4 linked regions of the Methylibium petroleiphilum PM1 genome follow. The protein of the gene in region 3 binds, or shares a complex with, the protein of the main gene of each other region. Links are inferred from orthologs where the notes say so. Each region holds a gene or a part of one and is shown on either strand. Other genes may lie near its edges. The genes, in order: accB, MPE_RS12375, accD and accC.

Region 1 (4,663 bases), 1.1 Mb from region 3 along the record:
CGGCGTGTTGGTCTGGATCCCTTCGATCACCGTCTCCAGCAGCGCCGTGCGCATGCGGGCCAAGGCCTGCTCGCGGGTGTCGCCGTGAGTGATGATCTTGCCGATCATCGAGTCGTAGTTCGGCGGCACGAAGTAGTTGGTGTATGCGTGCGAATCGACCCGCACGCCGGGGCCGCCCGGCGGATGCCACATCGTGATGCGGCCCGGTGACGGCGTGAACTTGTAAGGGTCCTCGGCGTTGATGCGGCACTCGATCGCGTGGCCCCGCATCTCGATCTGGCGTTGCGTGAACGGAAGCTTCTCGCCGGCGGCGATCTTGATCTGCATCTGCACGATGTCGACGCCGGTCACGAGCTCGGTCACCGGGTGCTCGACCTGCACGCGGGTGTTCATCTCGATGAAGTAGAACTCGCCGTTTTCGTACAGGAACTCGAAGGTACCGGCGCCCCGATAGCCGATCTTCTTGCAGGCGGCGACGCAGCGTTCGCCGATGCGCTCGATCACGCGCCGCGGGATGCCGGGCGCCGGAGCTTCCTCGATGATCTTCTGGTGGCGACGCTGCATCGAGCAGTCGCGCTCGCCCAGCCACACCGCGTTGCGGTGGGTGTCGGCCAGCACCTGGATCTCGATGTGGCGCGGATTCTCGAGGAACTTCTCCATGTAGACGGTCGGGTTGCCGAAGGCCGCGCCGGCCTCGGCGCGCGTCGTCTGCACCGCGTGGATCAGCGCCGCCTCGGTGTGCACCACCCGCATGCCGCGTCCGCCGCCACCACCGGCGGCCTTGATGATGACCGGGTAGCCGATCGCGCGCGCCTGGCGGATGATCTCCTTCGGGTCGTCCGGCAACGCGCCCTCGGCGCCCGGCACCGTGGGCACGCCCGACTTGATCATGGCCTGCTTGGCAGCCACCTTGTCGCCCATCACGCGGATCGACTCCGGCGTCGGGCCGATGAAGGTGAAGCCGCTCTGTTGCACGCGCTCGGCGAAGTCGGCGTTCTCACTGAGGAAGCCGTAGCCGGGGTGGATGGCCTCGGCATCCGTCACCTCGGCGGCGGCGATGATGGCCGGCATGTTGAGATAGCTCTGCGCCGAGGCCGGCGGGCCGATGCAGACCGCCTCGTCGGCGAGCTTCACGTACTTGGCGTCGCGGTCGGCCTCCGAGTAGACGATGACGGCGCGCACGCCGAGCTCGCGGCAGGCTCTCTGGATGCGGAGGGCGATCTCGCCTCGGTTGGCGATCAGGATCTTCTTGAACATCGAGTGCTCTGCCTCACTCGATGATGAACAGCGGCTGCCCGAACTCGACCGCCTGCCCGTTCTCGCAGAGGATCTTGGTGACCGTGCCCGACTTGTCGGCCTCGATCTCGTTCATGATCTTCATCGCCTCGATGATGCAGATCGGCTCGCCTTCCTTGATCTCCTGGCCGACCTCGGCGAAGGCCTTGGCGCCCGGGCTCGACGAGCGGTAGAAGGTGCCGACCATCGGTGACTTCACGCTGTGTCCGGTCGGCGCGGCGGGCTCCGGCGCAGCCGCCGCCGGTGCCGGCGCGGCGGCGACCGCCGCGACCGCGGGGGGGGCCACGGGCGCCGCCACCGGCGCGGCCACAACCGTCGCCACCGGCGCGCTCTTGACGATGCGCACCTTGCCGTCGGCCTCGGTGATCTCCAGTTCGGAGACGTTGGACTCCGACACCAGGTCGATCAGCGTCTTCAGTTTGCGCAGGTCCATGGATTTCTCTCTCCAACGAATGTCGTTATGGTTTCTTCAAACCGGGCCTGCGCGGCGGTGTACCGCGGCAGGGCCACCGCTCAGTTGTGTGTGCCGTCGAGCCGTTCGAGCGCGAACTCCAGCGCCAGGCGGTAGCCGCTGGCGCCCAGACCGACGATCACTCCTTCGGCCAACTCCGAGAAATAGGAATGGTGACGGAAGGCCTCGCGGCGGTGCACGTTCGACAGGTGCACCTCGATGAAGGGCAGGGCCACCGCGGCGAGCGCATCGCGCAACGCGACGCTGGTGTGCGTGAAGGCGGCCGGGTTGATCAGGATGAAGCGGGTGCCGTCGCTGCGCGCCTCCTGTACCCGATCGACCAGTGCGCCCTCGTGGTTGCTCTGGAAGCTCGCCAATCCGAACCCGGCCTCGCCCGCGCGGCGCAGCAGGGCCGCGTCGATCTCGGCCAGCGTGGTGGCGCCGTAGACCGCCGGTTCGCGGCTGCCGAGCAGGTTGAGATTGGGTCCATGAAGGACGAGTATTTCCATCAGATGCGAGTTCGATGCCGGCAGATCCCCCGGCGAAGCCGCGACTTTACGCGCAAACGGGGCGATGGTCGATCACGAAGCGGGCGTGCTCAGCCCAGCTCCCGCGCCCAGGCGGCGAGGTCTTCGTAGCGGGTCTCGCCCAGCTTGCGCTGCACCGGCCGGCCGCTCGCATCGAAGGCCACGGTGAAGGGCAGGCCGCCCTGTTCGTTGCCCAGTTGGCGCGACAGTTCGCTGCCTTCGAAGCCGGCCAGCCCGATCGGAAAACCCAGCTTCAGGCGACCCAGGAACTCGCGGACCGGGGTCGGCCCGTCGACGGCCAGGCCGACAACTTGCCAGCCTTTGGACTGGAAATCACGATGAAAGCGATCAATTTCCGGCAATTCTCGGACGCAGGGTGCGCACCATGTGGCCCAGAAATTGATCAGCAGCGGCTTGCCGCGCAGGCTCTGCATCGCCAGCGTACCGCCCTCGGGGCGGTCGAAACTCGACGCCCACAGCGCCGTGACGGTCGGGTCGAGCGCCGGTGCCTGCTGCCGCAGCGCCAGCCACACCCCGGCGGCTACGCCGGCCCCCGCTCCCAGGCCGAAGACCAGTCGGCGGCGGCGTGCCGAAGCGATGGGGGGGGGATTCATCGGGCGTCCTTCGTCATCAATTGGCGCAGTGCTGCGGCATCGCCGCGGGCACTGCGGCCGTGGGCGTCGCGCTTGAGCGCGCCGCGGAGGTCGTTGTGGTCCAGGATGCTGAGATGTACCGTGACCGATTCATTCAACGTGGCGCAGGGCTGGGCCAGGCTCAGTACGTCGATGGTGCGCCCGTTCGGGCTCCGGGTGCTGCCGACGTCGTAGCCGATGCCGGCATTGAGCAGCGCGATCTCGGCCGCCTTCGAATCGTCGCAGTAGAGCTGCAGGTGCACGTCGTTCAGCCGGGTGGCGGTGCCGCGCCAGACCGCGCCGCTCAGGTGCGGGCGGAACTCGGCCAGCCGCTCCATCCAGCCCAGTGCCACTTCGCGCAGGGCCGCCAGTTCGCGCGGTTGGGTCTCGGCGCAGAACAGTTCGATGTAAGTGCGGACTTCGTATTCAAGCAAGTCGTTGTCGGGCAAGTCTCGCGCCGGCAGGCCACGGTGGCCGAGCAGCTTCAGGGCCCGCTGTTTGGCCGGCCCGTATTCGAGTCCTTCTTCGACGACGAGCCGGGCCGCGGTCGCGGCGATCTCGGCACTGAGCGCGGACGGGGCGGAAGAGGGCATGGCACGGGTTGGAGCGGAGAGCCGGGGTCCCGGTTCAGGGCAGTTCGACCGCCGACATGCGCGACACGATGGTCGCAGCGCGACCGCTGACATAGGCCGAGCCGGGGCGCTTCTCGAAGCGCTTGGGGGCCGGCAGCATCACGGCCAGGCGAGCTGCCTGCATCGCGCTCAGCTGGCCGGCATCGACGCGGAAATAGTGGCGGGACGCAGCCTGCGCGCCGAACACACCTTCGCCCCACTCGACGTTGTTCAGGTAGATCGCCAGGATGCGTTCCTTGTCGAGCAGCGCCTCGAGCATGAAGGTGATGACGAATTCCTGCCCCTTGCGGGCAAGGCTGCGCTCGCCCGACAGGAACAGGTTCTTCGCAAGCTGTTGGCTGATGGTCGAGCCGCCGACGATCTTCGCCACCGGGGCCGGGCGGGGCGGCGCCGACCGGGCGTTGGCCGCCCGCCGCTGCTGCTGGCTCTCGAGCTGTGCCTGCAGCTTCTCGGCGCGTGCCTCGGCGCGCTGGTTGCGCTCCCAGGCCTTCTCGATCGCTTCCCAGTCCACGCCGCCGTGGTCGGTGAAGCTGGCGTCTTCCGACGCGATCACCGCCCGCTTGAGTGTTGCGGCGATGCGCTCGTAGGGTTGCCAGCGCTGAGACCACAGGACCTCGTGGCGCTCGGTCGCCAGGCGCCAGATCTCGCTGCGCTGGAAGGTGGTGGACTCGGGATCGACGAAACGCATCATCGCGATGCGGAGCACGAACACCCCTTGCAAGGCGATGGCGCTGAGGGCCAGCAGCACCAGCCAGCGGACCAGGCGCTTCATGTGTCGGCCCCTTCGATGACGGCACGCAATTCGGCCAGCACGGCCGGCGTCGGCGGGCGCACGCCGCGCCAGAACCAGAACGACTCTGCTGCCTGCTCGACCAGCATGCCCAGGCCGTCACGGCCGTGTGCGCCGTGCGCCGCCGCCCAGCGCAGAAAGCCCTGCGCTGCGGGCCCGTACATCATGTCCAGGGCCAGTGCGCCGGGGCGCAGCACGCGCGCGGTGACCGGCACCGTGGCCCCGGCGAGGCTGGCGGCGGTGGCGTTGACGACGATGTCGTAGCCGTCGCCGCAGTCGTCCAGCGCGGCCGCCTCGAGCGTCACGCCATGCAGCGCCGCCAGCGCCGCATGGCG
Region 2 (4,636 bases), 310 kb from region 3 along the record:
CCTGCCAGCCGGTGTAGCTGACGGCCTGCAGGCCTTCGGCCTGCAGCGCGATGGCCAGCAGGCCGACCGAGACCTGCTCGCCGGTGGCGGCGATCATGTCGAGCTCGCGCGCCAGCTGCGGCGTGTGCGATGCGGGCGACAGCTCCTTCGCGAGGCCGAGCAGCCGGTTGGTCTCGCCGCTCATCGCGGAGGGCACGACCACCATCTGGTGGCCGGCGCGCGCCCATTTGGCGACGCGCTTGGCGACATTGCGGATGCGCTCGGTCGAGCCCATCGACGTGCCGCCGTACTTGTGAACGATCAGTGCCATGAGAAAAGCCGCGGCGGGAAAGTCGGTTGGGCGGGGTGCCCGGCGCCGCGAGCCCGGCATTTTAGCCGGCCGGCGCGGCATTCCCGGGTGCTCCGGACCGCTCAGCCCGTCGGCAGCGGTTCCCAGCGCAGCGCGAGCTGCGGCTCGCCGGGCGCGGCCATCGCCCGGGCGTCAACCCCCAGGCCGGGCACGAACAGCAACCGCCCATCACCGCCGTACAGCAGCGGACCGCCACGCGCCCAGGCCGGGACGGCGGCGGCCTGGTACTGCTTCTTGAGGCTTCGCGCCGGCCGACCGGCTTCCCCCTGGAACTGCTCGCCGCCACGTCGCGGCTGCAGGCTCAGCACCGCCAGCTGCGCCGCCGGCACGCCGCCGGCGCGCACCCGCTCGGCCACCAGCACGCCGCCCCAGCCGGGCAGGCGGTAGCGCCCGCCACGGCGGAGCGCGAGCGTGGTCTCGCGGACCGCCGGGGGCTCCCGCGTCGCGTCCGGCGTGGGCACGAAGCGCAGTTCGCCACGGTAACGGCGCAGTTCGCCGCCCTTCAGGGGCCAGCGGGCCGGCGCGCCGGCGGGCAGTTCGGCCATCAGCCGCTCCAGATCGGCGGCCGTCGGCGCCGTGACGCCGGCCTGCTGCAGCCACCGCCGCAGCGCGTGCACCGCGCGGTGCGGCGCCAGCTGCCGCCAGGCTGTGAGCGGGAGCACGTCGTTGGTCGCGGCGCAGGCCGCCAGGTCCAGAGCCGCCAGGTCGGCCACACAGGCTGCGGCCTGCTGGGCCCAGCGGGCGGCATCGGCGAGCGTGCCCTCGGCCTGCGGAAACGCCGCCTGCAGGGCCGGCCAGACCTGCAGCCGCAGGCGGTTGCGCGCGAAGCGCGGATCGTCGTTGCTGTCGTCGTCGATATAGCTCAGCCGATACCGGCGCACATAGGCCTCGATCGCCTCGCGCGGACGGGCCAGCCAGGGACGCGCCCAGGTGATGCCGTCACGTTCGATCGAGCGCGGCATGCCGGCCAGCCCGGCCACGCCGGCACCTCGCAAAGCCTGAAGCAGCAGGGTCTCGGCCTGGTCGCGCTGGTGGTGAGCCAGCAGCACGAGCGCCACGCCCTGCTCGACGGCGAGCGTGCGCAGCGCCGCATACCGAGCGGCACGCGCCACGGCTTCGAGGCTGTCACCGGACCGGCAGGCAAGCTGCACGCGCATCGCGCGAAAGCACACGGGCAGGCCGCGCCGCGCCCAGCGCCGGCACTGCGACTCGCAGTGCGCGAGCCAGGCATCGGCACGGGCACTCAGGCCGTGGTGCACATGCAGGGCATGGACCGTGAGGCCGCTGTCGCGGGCCGCGATCAGCGTGGCGTGCAGCAGCGCGGTGGAGTCGCGCCCACCGCTGTAGGCGACGGCCAGGCCGCGGGGCGGCTCAGCGCTCCTTGGTGTCGTTGTAGCGGCCGTAGCTCTTGAGCCGCTCATAGCGCTGGTTCAGCAGCTCGCGGGGCTTCAGGTCGGCGACCTGGCGCAGCGCGTCGTTGAGCGCGCGCTTGAGGTAGACCGCCATCTGCGCCGGATCGCGGTGGGCACCGCCGACCGGCTCGTTGACGATCTTGTCGACCAGGCCCAGCGCCTTGAGCCGGTGCGCGGTGATGCCCATCGCCTCGGCGGCGTCGGCCGCACGTTCGGCGGTCTTCCAGAGGATGGAGGCACAGCCCTCCGGCGAGATGACCGAATAGACCGAGTACTGCAGCATCAGCACCTGGTCGCCCACGCCGATGGCGAGCGCGCCGCCGGAGCCGCCCTCACCGATGATGGTGGTGATGATCGGCACCTCGAGCTGGGCCATCGCGAAGATGTTGTGGCCGATGGCCTCGGACTGGCCGCGCTCCTCGGCGCCGATGCCGGGGTAGGCGCCCGGCGTGTCGACGAAGGTGAACACCGGCAGGCCGAACTTCTGCGCCAGCGTCATCAGGCGCAGCGCCTTGCGGTAGCCCTCGGGCCGGCTCATGCCGAAGTTGCGCAGCGCGCGCTCCTTGGTGTCACGCCCCTTCTGGTGGCCGAGCACCATGCAGGCCTGGCCGTTGAAGCGCGCCAGGCCGCCGACGATGCTCTGGTCGTCGGCGAACGCGCGGTCGCCGTGCAGTTCCTGGAAGTCGGTGAACACATGGTTCACGTAGTCCAGCGTGTAGGGCCGCTGCGGATGGCGCGCGATCTGCGTCACCTGCCAGGGCGTCAGGCTCGAGTAGATGTCCTTGGTGAGCTGCAGGCTCTTCTTGGACAGGCGGTCGATCTCCTCGGAGATGTCGACCGCCGACTCGCTCTGCACGTAGCGCAGCTCGTCGATCTTGGTTTCGAGGTCGGCGATCGGCTGCTCGAACTCGAGAAAATGTTTCTTGCTCATCCCAAACGATCCTTTCTCGGGAAAGGTGGGCGCATTGTCGCGGAATTCTCGGCGCGCTCAGTAGGTCACGCGCGGATCCAGGCTGCGCCACAGGTACCAGGTGGCCACCGAGCGGAACGGCGCCCATGCGTCGCCCACCTCACGCGCCTCGTTGCGCGACACCGGCTCGCCGCTGAAGTAGTGCTGGCTGATGCCCTTGAGCAGGCCGAGGTCGTCGAGCGGCAGCACGTTGGGGCGCATCAGGTGGAAGATCAGGAACATCTCGGCCGTCCAGCGGCCGATGCCGCGGATGGCGACCAGTTCGTCGATGATGGACTCGTCGTCCATCGAGGTCCAGTTGCGCACGTGCACCGTGCCACCGTCGAAGTGCCCGGCCAGGTCGCGCAGGTATTCGATCTTGCGCGCGGACAGGCCGGCGCCGCGCAGCGCGGCACTGTCGGCCGCGAGCACCCCCGCCGGCCGCACGTGCACCGCGGAGCCGCCCTCGAACAGCGCGGCGAAGCGCTCCCACACCGCCTGCGCGGCCGGCACCGAGATCTGCTGGCCGACGATGGAACGTGCGAGCGTGGTGAAGGCATCGCCGCGGCTCTCGAGCCGGGCCTCGCCCAGCTTCGGGATCAGCTTGCGCATCACGCGATCGCGCTTGGCGAGGTGCTTGCACGCCTCGTCCCAGTAGTCGGGCGTGACGAAGCCGGGGCCGCGGGGCGACATGGTGCGGGAGGCTCGTGGCTCGGGCGAAGGCTCAGGCCTTGACCCAGGTGGTCCCGGCGGGCGTGTCCTTGAGGACGATGCCCTGCGCCGCCAGGGCGTCGCGGATGCGGTCGGACTCGGCGAAGTCGCGTGCGGCCTTGGCCGCCGCCCGCGCCGCGATCTGGGCCTCGATGTGGCCGGTATCGACGCCGCTGCCGCCCTGCAGGTACTGCGCCGCTTCCTGCTGCAGCAAGCCCAGCGTGCCGGCCAGCGAACGCAGCAGGCCGGCGCTCTGCGCCGAGCGGCTGCGGTTCACCTCGCCGGCCAGGTCGAACAGCACCGACACGGCGATCGGCGTGTTGAAGTCGTCGTCCATCGCCGCCTTGAAGCGCGCGGCATGCGGGTCGGTCCAGTCGATCTCGGCCGGTGCGACCGCCGTGCCTTCCAGTGCGGTGTAGAGGCGGCGCAGGCCGCTGCGGGCATCGTCGAGCCCGGCATCGCTGAAGTTGAACGGGCTGCGGTAGTGCACCCGCAGCATGAAGAAGCGGATGGTCTCGCCGTCGTAGCGCTTGAGAATGTCGCGGATGGTGAAGAAGTTGCCCAGCGACTTGGACATCTTCTCGTTGTCGACATTGAGGAAGCCGTTGTGCATCCACACGTTGACGAAGCTGTGCCCGCTGCCCAGGTGGAAGGCGCCGTCGCTCTGCGCGATCTCGTTCTCGTGGTGCGGGAACTGCAGGTCCATGCCGCCGCCGTGGATGTCGAAGCGCTCGCCCAGCAGGGCGTGGCTCATCGCCGAGCACTCGATGTGCCAGCCGGGGCGACCCGGGCCGAACGGCGCGTCGTATTTCGCGTCGGCCGGCTCCTCGGGCTTTGCAGCCTTCCAGAGCACGAAGTCCAGCGGGTCGTCCTTGCCCTCGAGCACCGCCACGCGCTCGCCGGCGCGCAGCGCATCGATCGACTTGCCCGACAGGCGGCCGTACCCGGGGAACTTGCGCACCGAGTAGTTCACGTCGCCGCCCGGCACACGGTAGGCAAGCCCGTTGCGTTCGAGCACCTCGATCAGGCCGACCATCGCCCCCACGTACTCGGTGGCGCGCGGCTCGTGCGTCGGGGGCTCGATGCCGAGCGCCCCGATGTCCTGGTGCATCGCGGCGGTCATCTCGTCGGTCAGCTGGCGGATCGGGATGCCGCGCTCGAGCGCGCGCTTGATGATCTTGTCGTCGATGTCGGTGATGTTGCGCACGTACGTGA
Region 3 (4,809 bases):
TTCTCGACACGCGAGCGGGCCTCGCGGGCAGAGTCGGCCTCACTGTAGGCACCGACCTGCACGACGAAGCGTGTACTGCCATCGGAGGGCTTGTCGGCAGCCTCGGTCTTGGCCGCGACGACCGCAGGCTTGCCTTCCAACGCGGCCCTGGCTCGGGCAGCATCGGCGGCCACCGCCGGTTTGGTGGCAGCGGGCTTGCTGGCGGCCGGCTCAGGCTTCTTGTCGGCGGGTTTTGCGGCGGGCTTTTCCGGGGGCGCAGCCGCGACACGCGGCGACGCAGCCGGCACGGCGACCTCGCGTCCGGCCTCCTCGGCGCGCTCCGTCATGACCGCATCGTCCTTCGGTGCCGTCACGGCGTCCGACGGCGGACTCGCCGGCTTGGTGACCAGCGGCGCGGCAGCGTCCTTGCGAGGAATGTCGATCGGGATATCGCCCGACAGCGGTCGCGGCGCCGTGTCGAACAGCAGAGGAAAGCCCAACACACCCAGCACCACCAGAACTGTCGCGCCGACCAGGCGGCGACGTGCACGGCCACGCGCGAGTTCGACGGAATCAGCGTCGGTCGGTGAGGCGCCGGACCCGGTGCCGGACTTGCGTTGAAAGAAGGACAGCAGACCCATGCGAGGAGGCTTCCGGGAGGTGATCGACGGCAAGCGCAACGCCCTGCGATGGTTCCGCGATGCAGGCCGTCGGACCTGCACATCGGGTCGGCAACCGCAATGTCAACCCAGATGCTTGGCAGTGCGGCGTGGCAACCCGTTCTCGAGCACGCCACCGACGGTGAAGAACGATCCGAACACCACAATTCTATCAGCGGGGTCAGCCGCTTCGAGGGCCGCGACGAGTGCGGCGCGGGGCGCTGGATGCTCGCTGGCCTGCACTTGCGGCGGCAGCGGCGTCGCCCCCGGCGCGCGCGCGGCCACGGCCCGCACGTGCAGGGCCCGGAGCTCCTGCGCCGTCGCAGCGCGGGGTGTCGGCAGGTCGCTGAAGTACCAGCGATCCACCAGCGGCAACAGACGCGCGAACATGGTCTCGATGTCCTTGTCCTTCATCGCACCGAACACGACGTGGGTGCAGGGGTAGTAGCCCATCTGGTCGAGGTTCTCGGCCAGCGTGGCGACGGCGTGCGGGTTGTGCGCGACATCGAGCACCAGCGTCGGTGCGCCCGGCACGATCTGGAAGCGCCCTGGCAGTTCCACCATCGCGAGTCCGTTGCGAACGGCCTGCGCTGTGACCGGGAGCCGGTCGCGCAGCGCCTCCAGCGCCGCCAGCACGCCCGAGGCGTTGAGCAGCTGGTTCGCGCCGCGCAGGGCCGGATAGGCCAGCCCGTTGTGGCGGCGCGCGCGACCGGCCCAGCCCCACTGCTGCTTGTCGCCGCGGTAGTTGAAGTCGTGCCCGAAGCGCCACAGGTCGGCGCCGATCTCGCGCGCGTGGTCGATCACGCTCTGCGGCGGCACCGGGTCGCCGACGATCGCCGGCCGGCCGGTGCGCAGGATGCCTGCCTTCTCGCGCCCGATCGCCTCGCGGTCGGGCCCGAGATAGTCCATGTGGTCGAGGTCGATGCTGGTGAGGATGGCGCAGTCGGTATCGATCGAATTGACGGCGTCAAGCCGCCCCCCGAGGCCGACCTCCAGCACCACCGCGTCAAGCGAGGCTTCGCTGAGAAGCCGCAGGATCACCAGCGTGGTGAACTCGAAGTAGGTCAGCGTCTCACCTTGGCGGGCCGTCTCGACGGCCGCGAAGTGCGGCAGCAGCGCTGCCGCCTCGACGATCTCGCCGCCGATGCGGCAGCGTTCCTCGAAATGCACCAGGTGCGGCGAGGTGTAGACGCCAACCCGATAACCCGAATGCAGCAGGATGGCTTCGAGCATCGCGCAGGTCGAGCCCTTGCCGTTGGTGCCAGCCACCGTGAACACCGGACAGTCGAAGCCCAGCCCGAGCCGCTTGCGCACGCGCTGCACGCGCTCCAGCGTGAGGTCGATGGTGCGGGGATGCAGGCGCTCGCAATGGGCCAGCCAGTCGGCGAGCGTGGACGGGGTCGTCATGGAGCGCGAATCGTGGGACAGAGAAGCGGATGGACAACGGCCGAGCTTCAAGCGCAAGGGCGGCCGACACCGCCCTTCGCCGTGCTGGCGGCTCGCTGCCGCCAGCTGCACCGAGCGCGACGGGAGAAAGCTCAGGCCACCGCGTCGGCGCTCTGCCGCTGCAGCATCGCGAGCAGTTGGGCCACCGTGCCGCGCAATTCGCGACGGTCGACGATCATGTCGAGCGCCCCCTTGTTCAGCAGGAACTCGCTGCGCTGGAAGCCCTCGGGCAGCTTCTCGCGCACGGTGTTCTCGATCACGCGCGGGCCGGCGAAACCGATCAGCGCCTTCGGTTCGGCAATCACCACGTCGCCCATGAAGGCGAAGCCGGCCGATACGCCGCCCATCGTCGGGTCGGTCAGCACGCTGATGTAGGGCAGCTTCGCCTTGGCCAGCCGCGTCAGGGCCGCATTGGTCTTGGCCATCTGCATCAGCGACAACAGTCCCTCTTGCATACGCGCGCCGCCGGTCGCGGTGAAGCAGAGGAACGGCGTCTTCTGGTCGATGGCTGCCTCGACGCCGCGCACGAAGCGCTCGCCGACGACCGAGCCCATCGAGCCGCCCATGAACTCGAACTCGAAGGCTGCGGCGACGACCGGCAGCGTGTGGACCGCGCCGCCCATCACCACCAGCGCGTCGGTCTCGCCGGTGGATTCCATCGCCTGCTTCAGGCGCTCGGGGTACTTCTTGCTGTCCTTGAACTTCAGCGGGTCGACCGGCACGACCTCCTGGGCCAGCTCGTAGCGGCCCTCCGGGTCGAGGAACTTGTCGAGGCGTTCGCGCGCACCGACGCGGTGGTGGTGGGTGCACTTGGGGCAGACGTAGGCGTTCTGCTCCAGGTCGGTCTTGTAGAGCACCGTCTCGCAGGCAGGGCACTTGATCCACAGCCCTTCCGGCACCGAGCGACGCTCGGTCGGATCGGTGGGCTGGATCTTGGGCGGCAGCAGTTTCTCGAGCCAGCTCATGCACGCACTCCTTCGGTTGAAGAATCTAGCGCCTCGCGGATCGAGGCAATGAAGGTGCCGCCGACGGCAGCGACGCTCTCGCGCGGCTCGGCTTCCAGCAACTGGACGATGCGCGAGCCGATGACGACCGCGTCGGCCACCGCTGCAAGCGCCTTCGCAGTGGCCGCGTCGCGAATGCCGAAACCCACGCCGACCGGCACTTTCACGTGCTCGCGGATGCGCGGCAGCATCGTCGCGACGGCGTCGGTGTCCAGGTGCCCTGCTCCGGTCACGCCCTTGAGCGACACGTAGTAGACGTAGCCCCGCGCAATGCGGCCCACGTCCTTCATACGCTGCTCGGTGGAGGTCGGGGCGAGCAGGAAGATCGGGTCGAGGTCCGCGCCCTGCAGTTGCGCGGCGAAAGCCTCGCACTCCTCAGGCGGGTAGTCGACCACCAGCACACCGTCGACACCGGCCGACTTGGCGTCGGCGACGAAGCGGTCGATGCCATAGCGCTCGACCGGGTTCGCGTAGCCCATCAGGACCACCGGCGTGGTGTCGTTGTGCTCTCGGAAGCTCCGCACCATCGCCAGCACCTGACCCATGCCGATGCCTTTGGCCAACGCCCGCTCCGAGGCCTTCTGGATCACAGGGCCGTCGGCCATCGGGTCGGAGAACGGCACGCCGAGTTCGATGACGTCGGCCCCGGCTCCGGCCATCGCCAGCATGATGTCGACGGTGGCGTCGGCGTAGGGATCGCCGGCGGTGATGTAGGGAATCAGCGCGGTGCGCCGCTGCCCGCGCAGCCGCTCGAAGGTCGCAGCGATGCGACTCATTGCTTCACCTTCTCGCCGCGCGACGACGGCCGGTCGTAGAACTCGGCGCCGGACAGGTCGGCAACGGTGCCGATGTCCTTGTCGCCCCGGCCGGACAGATTGACCAGCAGACTCTGGTCGCTGCGCATCGTCGGCGCCAGTTTCATCGCGTAGGCCACCGCATGGCTGGATTCAAGCGCCGGGATGATGCCTTCGGTGCGGCACAGCCGGTGAAAGGCCTGCAGCGCCTCGTCGTCGGTGATGCCGACGTACTCGGCCCGCCCGATGTCCTTCAGGTAGGCGTGCTCAGGGCCGACGCCGGGGTAATCGAGTCCGGCGGAGATCGAGTGCGTCTCGATGATCTGGCCGTTCGCGTCCTGCAACAGGTAGGTGCGGTTGCCGTGCAGCACGCCCGGCGAGCCGGCGCTGAGGCTGGCCGCATGCTTGCCGGAGTCGAGCCCGTGTCCGGCCGCCTCCACGCCGATCAGGCGCACGCCCTCGTGTCGGATATACGGGTAGAAGATGCCCATCGCATTGCTGCCGCCGCCGACGCAGGCGATCACCGCGTCGGGCTGGCGACCCGCCATCTCCGGCATCTGCCGCAGGCATTCCTCGCCGATGACGCTCTGGAAGTCACGCACCATCTCCGGGTACGGCGCCGGGCCGGCCACGGTGCCGATGATGTAGAAGGTGTTCTCGACGTTGGTGACCCAGTCGCGCAGCGCCTCGTTCAGCGCGTCCTTCAGCGTCTTGCTGCCGCTGTCCACCGGCACCACCCTGGCGCCCAGCAGGTGCATGCGGTAGACGTTGGGCGACTGGCGCTTCACGTCCTCGCTGCCCATGTAGACCACGCATTCCATGCCGTAGCGGGCACAGATGGTGGCGGTGGCCACGCCGTGCTGGCCGGCACCGGTTTCGGCGATCACGCGCGGCTTGCCCATGCGCCGGGCCAGCAGCGCCTGGCCG
Region 4 (2,935 bases), 1.1 Mb from region 3 along the record:
GCGGCCTGGCGCTCCAGGATGCCGGCCAGCACGAGGTGGCCGCCCGCGGCGACATGGGCGCTGAGCAGCGGTGCCAGCAGCTTCAACGGTGTGGCCAGGATGTTGGCCAGCACCAGCGGATAGGCGGCCGACGGGCTGCCGGCGCGTTCGGGCAGCCCGGCTTCGAGCGTCACGCCATTGGCATGTGCGTTGTCCCGAGTCGACTGGATCGCCGCCGGGTCGATGTCGACCGCGTCGATCGGCGCGGCCCCGAACAGTGCGGCACCGATGGCAAGGATGCCCGAGCCGCAGCCATAGTCGAGAACGCGCCGGCCGCGCACCGCAGCCTCGTGCGTGGCGATCCAGCGCAGACACATGCGCGTCGTCGGATGCGTGCCGGTGCCGAAGGCGAGGCCAGGGTCGAGCCGTATCACCTGCGTCGCCGCGGCCGGCGCCTCATGCCATGACGGCACGATCCAGAAGGTCGGCGTGATCTCGACCGGCGCGAACTGCGACTGCGTCAATCGCACCCAGTCCTGTTCGGGCACCGGCTGCAGCGAGTGCACCTGTAGATCGGCCGCCCACTCCTGAGCCAGCAACAGCGTCGCCGCATCGGTCGCGCTGGACTCGTCCGGAAACAGGGCGCGCAGCGTCGAGCGCTGCCAACCGGCCTTCGGTGCAGGCATGTCGGGTTCACCGAACAACGCCTGCTCGGACGGTGTGTCGGCGTCCGCGTCTTCGACCGAGATGCTCAGCGCTTCGAGTTCCATCAGCGCGTCCGACACTGACTCGACCTGCTCCTCGCGGGCGAGCAGCACCAGCTCGAACATGCTCGTGTCTGCCACGTCAGCGCTTGCGCTGGGCCATCCAGCCTTCGAGGTAATGGATGCTCGTGCCGCCCTCGACGAATTTCGCGTCGACCACCAACTCGCGGTGCAGCGGCGTGTTGGTCTGGATCCCTTCGATCACCGTCTCCAGCAGCGCCGTGCGCATGCGGGCCAAGGCCTGCTCGCGGGTGTCGCCGTGAGTGATGATCTTGCCGATCATCGAGTCGTAGTTCGGCGGCACGAAGTAGTTGGTGTATGCGTGCGAATCGACCCGCACGCCGGGGCCGCCCGGCGGATGCCACATCGTGATGCGGCCCGGTGACGGCGTGAACTTGTAAGGGTCCTCGGCGTTGATGCGGCACTCGATCGCGTGGCCCCGCATCTCGATCTGGCGTTGCGTGAACGGAAGCTTCTCGCCGGCGGCGATCTTGATCTGCATCTGCACGATGTCGACGCCGGTCACGAGCTCGGTCACCGGGTGCTCGACCTGCACGCGGGTGTTCATCTCGATGAAGTAGAACTCGCCGTTTTCGTACAGGAACTCGAAGGTACCGGCGCCCCGATAGCCGATCTTCTTGCAGGCGGCGACGCAGCGTTCGCCGATGCGCTCGATCACGCGCCGCGGGATGCCGGGCGCCGGAGCTTCCTCGATGATCTTCTGGTGGCGACGCTGCATCGAGCAGTCGCGCTCGCCCAGCCACACCGCGTTGCGGTGGGTGTCGGCCAGCACCTGGATCTCGATGTGGCGCGGATTCTCGAGGAACTTCTCCATGTAGACGGTCGGGTTGCCGAAGGCCGCGCCGGCCTCGGCGCGCGTCGTCTGCACCGCGTGGATCAGCGCCGCCTCGGTGTGCACCACCCGCATGCCGCGTCCGCCGCCACCACCGGCGGCCTTGATGATGACCGGGTAGCCGATCGCGCGCGCCTGGCGGATGATCTCCTTCGGGTCGTCCGGCAACGCGCCCTCGGCGCCCGGCACCGTGGGCACGCCCGACTTGATCATGGCCTGCTTGGCAGCCACCTTGTCGCCCATCACGCGGATCGACTCCGGCGTCGGGCCGATGAAGGTGAAGCCGCTCTGTTGCACGCGCTCGGCGAAGTCGGCGTTCTCACTGAGGAAGCCGTAGCCGGGGTGGATGGCCTCGGCATCCGTCACCTCGGCGGCGGCGATGATGGCCGGCATGTTGAGATAGCTCTGCGCCGAGGCCGGCGGGCCGATGCAGACCGCCTCGTCGGCGAGCTTCACGTACTTGGCGTCGCGGTCGGCCTCCGAGTAGACGATGACGGCGCGCACGCCGAGCTCGCGGCAGGCTCTCTGGATGCGGAGGGCGATCTCGCCTCGGTTGGCGATCAGGATCTTCTTGAACATCGAGTGCTCTGCCTCACTCGATGATGAACAGCGGCTGCCCGAACTCGACCGCCTGCCCGTTCTCGCAGAGGATCTTGGTGACCGTGCCCGACTTGTCGGCCTCGATCTCGTTCATGATCTTCATCGCCTCGATGATGCAGATCGGCTCGCCTTCCTTGATCTCCTGGCCGACCTCGGCGAAGGCCTTGGCGCCCGGGCTCGACGAGCGGTAGAAGGTGCCGACCATCGGTGACTTCACGCTGTGTCCGGTCGGCGCGGCGGGCTCCGGCGCAGCCGCCGCCGGTGCCGGCGCGGCGGCGACCGCCGCGACCGCGGGGGGGGCCACGGGCGCCGCCACCGGCGCGGCCACAACCGTCGCCACCGGCGCGCTCTTGACGATGCGCACCTTGCCGTCGGCCTCGGTGATCTCCAGTTCGGAGACGTTGGACTCCGACACCAGGTCGATCAGCGTCTTCAGTTTGCGCAGGTCCATGGATTTCTCTCTCCAACGAATGTCGTTATGGTTTCTTCAAACCGGGCCTGCGCGGCGGTGTACCGCGGCAGGGCCACCGCTCAGTTGTGTGTGCCGTCGAGCCGTTCGAGCGCGAACTCCAGCGCCAGGCGGTAGCCGCTGGCGCCCAGACCGACGATCACTCCTTCGGCCAACTCCGAGAAATAGGAATGGTGACGGAAGGCCTCGCGGCGGTGCACGTTCGACAGGTGCACCTCGATGAAGGGCAGGGCCACCGCGGCGAGCGCATCGCGCAACGCGACGCTGGTG

What was found.
Region 1: the proteins of accD (region 3) and accB are in contact, whole or in part, in a solved structure (PDB 8UXZ), measured with the Escherichia coli proteins. The link is inferred for Methylibium petroleiphilum PM1 from one-to-one orthologs.
Region 2: the proteins of accD (region 3) and MPE_RS12375 are in contact, whole or in part, in a solved structure (PDB 8UXZ), measured with the Escherichia coli proteins. The link is inferred for Methylibium petroleiphilum PM1 from one-to-one orthologs.
Region 4: the proteins of accD (region 3) and accC are in contact, whole or in part, in a solved structure (PDB 8UXZ), measured with the Escherichia coli proteins. The link is inferred for Methylibium petroleiphilum PM1 from one-to-one orthologs.

Annotation. Positions count from the first base shown.
Region 1 is NC_008825.1:3,405,785-3,410,447, reverse strand. The notes cover bases 1-2,853. They hold accB (acetyl-CoA carboxylase biotin carboxyl carrier protein), read right to left. Parts: upstream 1,730-2,853; coding sequence 1,271-1,729; downstream 1-1,270. Other genes in these bases: MPE_RS16175 (TlpA family protein disulfide reductase), read right to left, coding at 2,346-2,853; aroQ (type II 3-dehydroquinate dehydratase), read right to left, coding at 1,810-2,259; accC (acetyl-CoA carboxylase biotin carboxylase subunit), read right to left, coding at 1-1,257. Outside these bases: more of MPE_RS16175, read right to left, coding at 2,854-2,888; MPE_RS16170 (hypothetical protein), read right to left, coding at 2,885-3,499; MPE_RS16165 (transglycosylase domain-containing protein), read right to left, coding at 3,534-4,310; aroE (shikimate dehydrogenase), read right to left, coding at 4,307-4,663. UniProt on the Escherichia coli protein: This protein is a component of the acetyl coenzyme A carboxylase complex; first, biotin carboxylase catalyzes the carboxylation of the carrier protein and then the transcarboxylase transfers the carboxyl group to form malonyl-CoA.
Region 2 is NC_008825.1:2,615,855-2,620,490, forward strand. What follows is about bases 707-3,532. They hold MPE_RS12375 (acetyl-CoA carboxylase carboxyltransferase subunit alpha), read right to left. Parts: upstream 2,693-3,532; coding sequence 1,721-2,692; downstream 707-1,720. Other genes in these bases: tilS (tRNA lysidine(34) synthetase TilS), read right to left, coding at 707-1,770; MPE_RS12380 (DNA-3-methyladenine glycosylase family protein), read right to left, coding at 2,750-3,403; cysS (cysteine--tRNA ligase), read right to left, coding at 3,435-3,532. Also shown: MPE_RS12365 (aspartate kinase), read right to left, coding at 1-310; more of tilS, read right to left, coding at 412-706; more of cysS, read right to left, coding at 3,533-4,636. UniProt on the Escherichia coli protein: Component of the acetyl coenzyme A carboxylase (ACC) complex. First, biotin carboxylase catalyzes the carboxylation of biotin on its carrier protein (BCCP) and then the CO(2) group is transferred by the carboxyltransferase to acetyl-CoA to form malonyl-CoA.
Region 3 is NC_008825.1:2,309,055-2,313,863, forward strand. The notes cover bases 1,114-4,112. They hold accD (acetyl-CoA carboxylase, carboxyltransferase subunit beta), read right to left. Parts: upstream 3,050-4,112; coding sequence 2,177-3,049; downstream 1,114-2,176. Other genes in these bases: folC (bifunctional tetrahydrofolate synthase/dihydrofolate synthase), read right to left, coding at 1,114-2,045; trpA (tryptophan synthase subunit alpha), read right to left, coding at 3,046-3,864; trpB (tryptophan synthase subunit beta), read right to left, coding at 3,861-4,112. In the rest of the region: MPE_RS10865 (SPOR domain-containing protein), read right to left, coding at 1-620; more of folC, read right to left, coding at 723-1,113; more of trpB, read right to left, coding at 4,113-4,809.
Region 4 is NC_008825.1:3,408,431-3,411,365, reverse strand. It holds accC (acetyl-CoA carboxylase biotin carboxylase subunit), read right to left. Parts: upstream 2,176-2,935; coding sequence 826-2,175; downstream 1-825. Other genes in the region: aroQ (type II 3-dehydroquinate dehydratase), read right to left, coding at 2,728-2,935; accB (acetyl-CoA carboxylase biotin carboxyl carrier protein), read right to left, coding at 2,189-2,647; prmA (50S ribosomal protein L11 methyltransferase), read right to left, coding at 1-809. UniProt on the Escherichia coli protein: This protein is a component of the acetyl coenzyme A carboxylase complex; first, biotin carboxylase catalyzes the carboxylation of the carrier protein and then the transcarboxylase transfers the carboxyl group to form malonyl-CoA.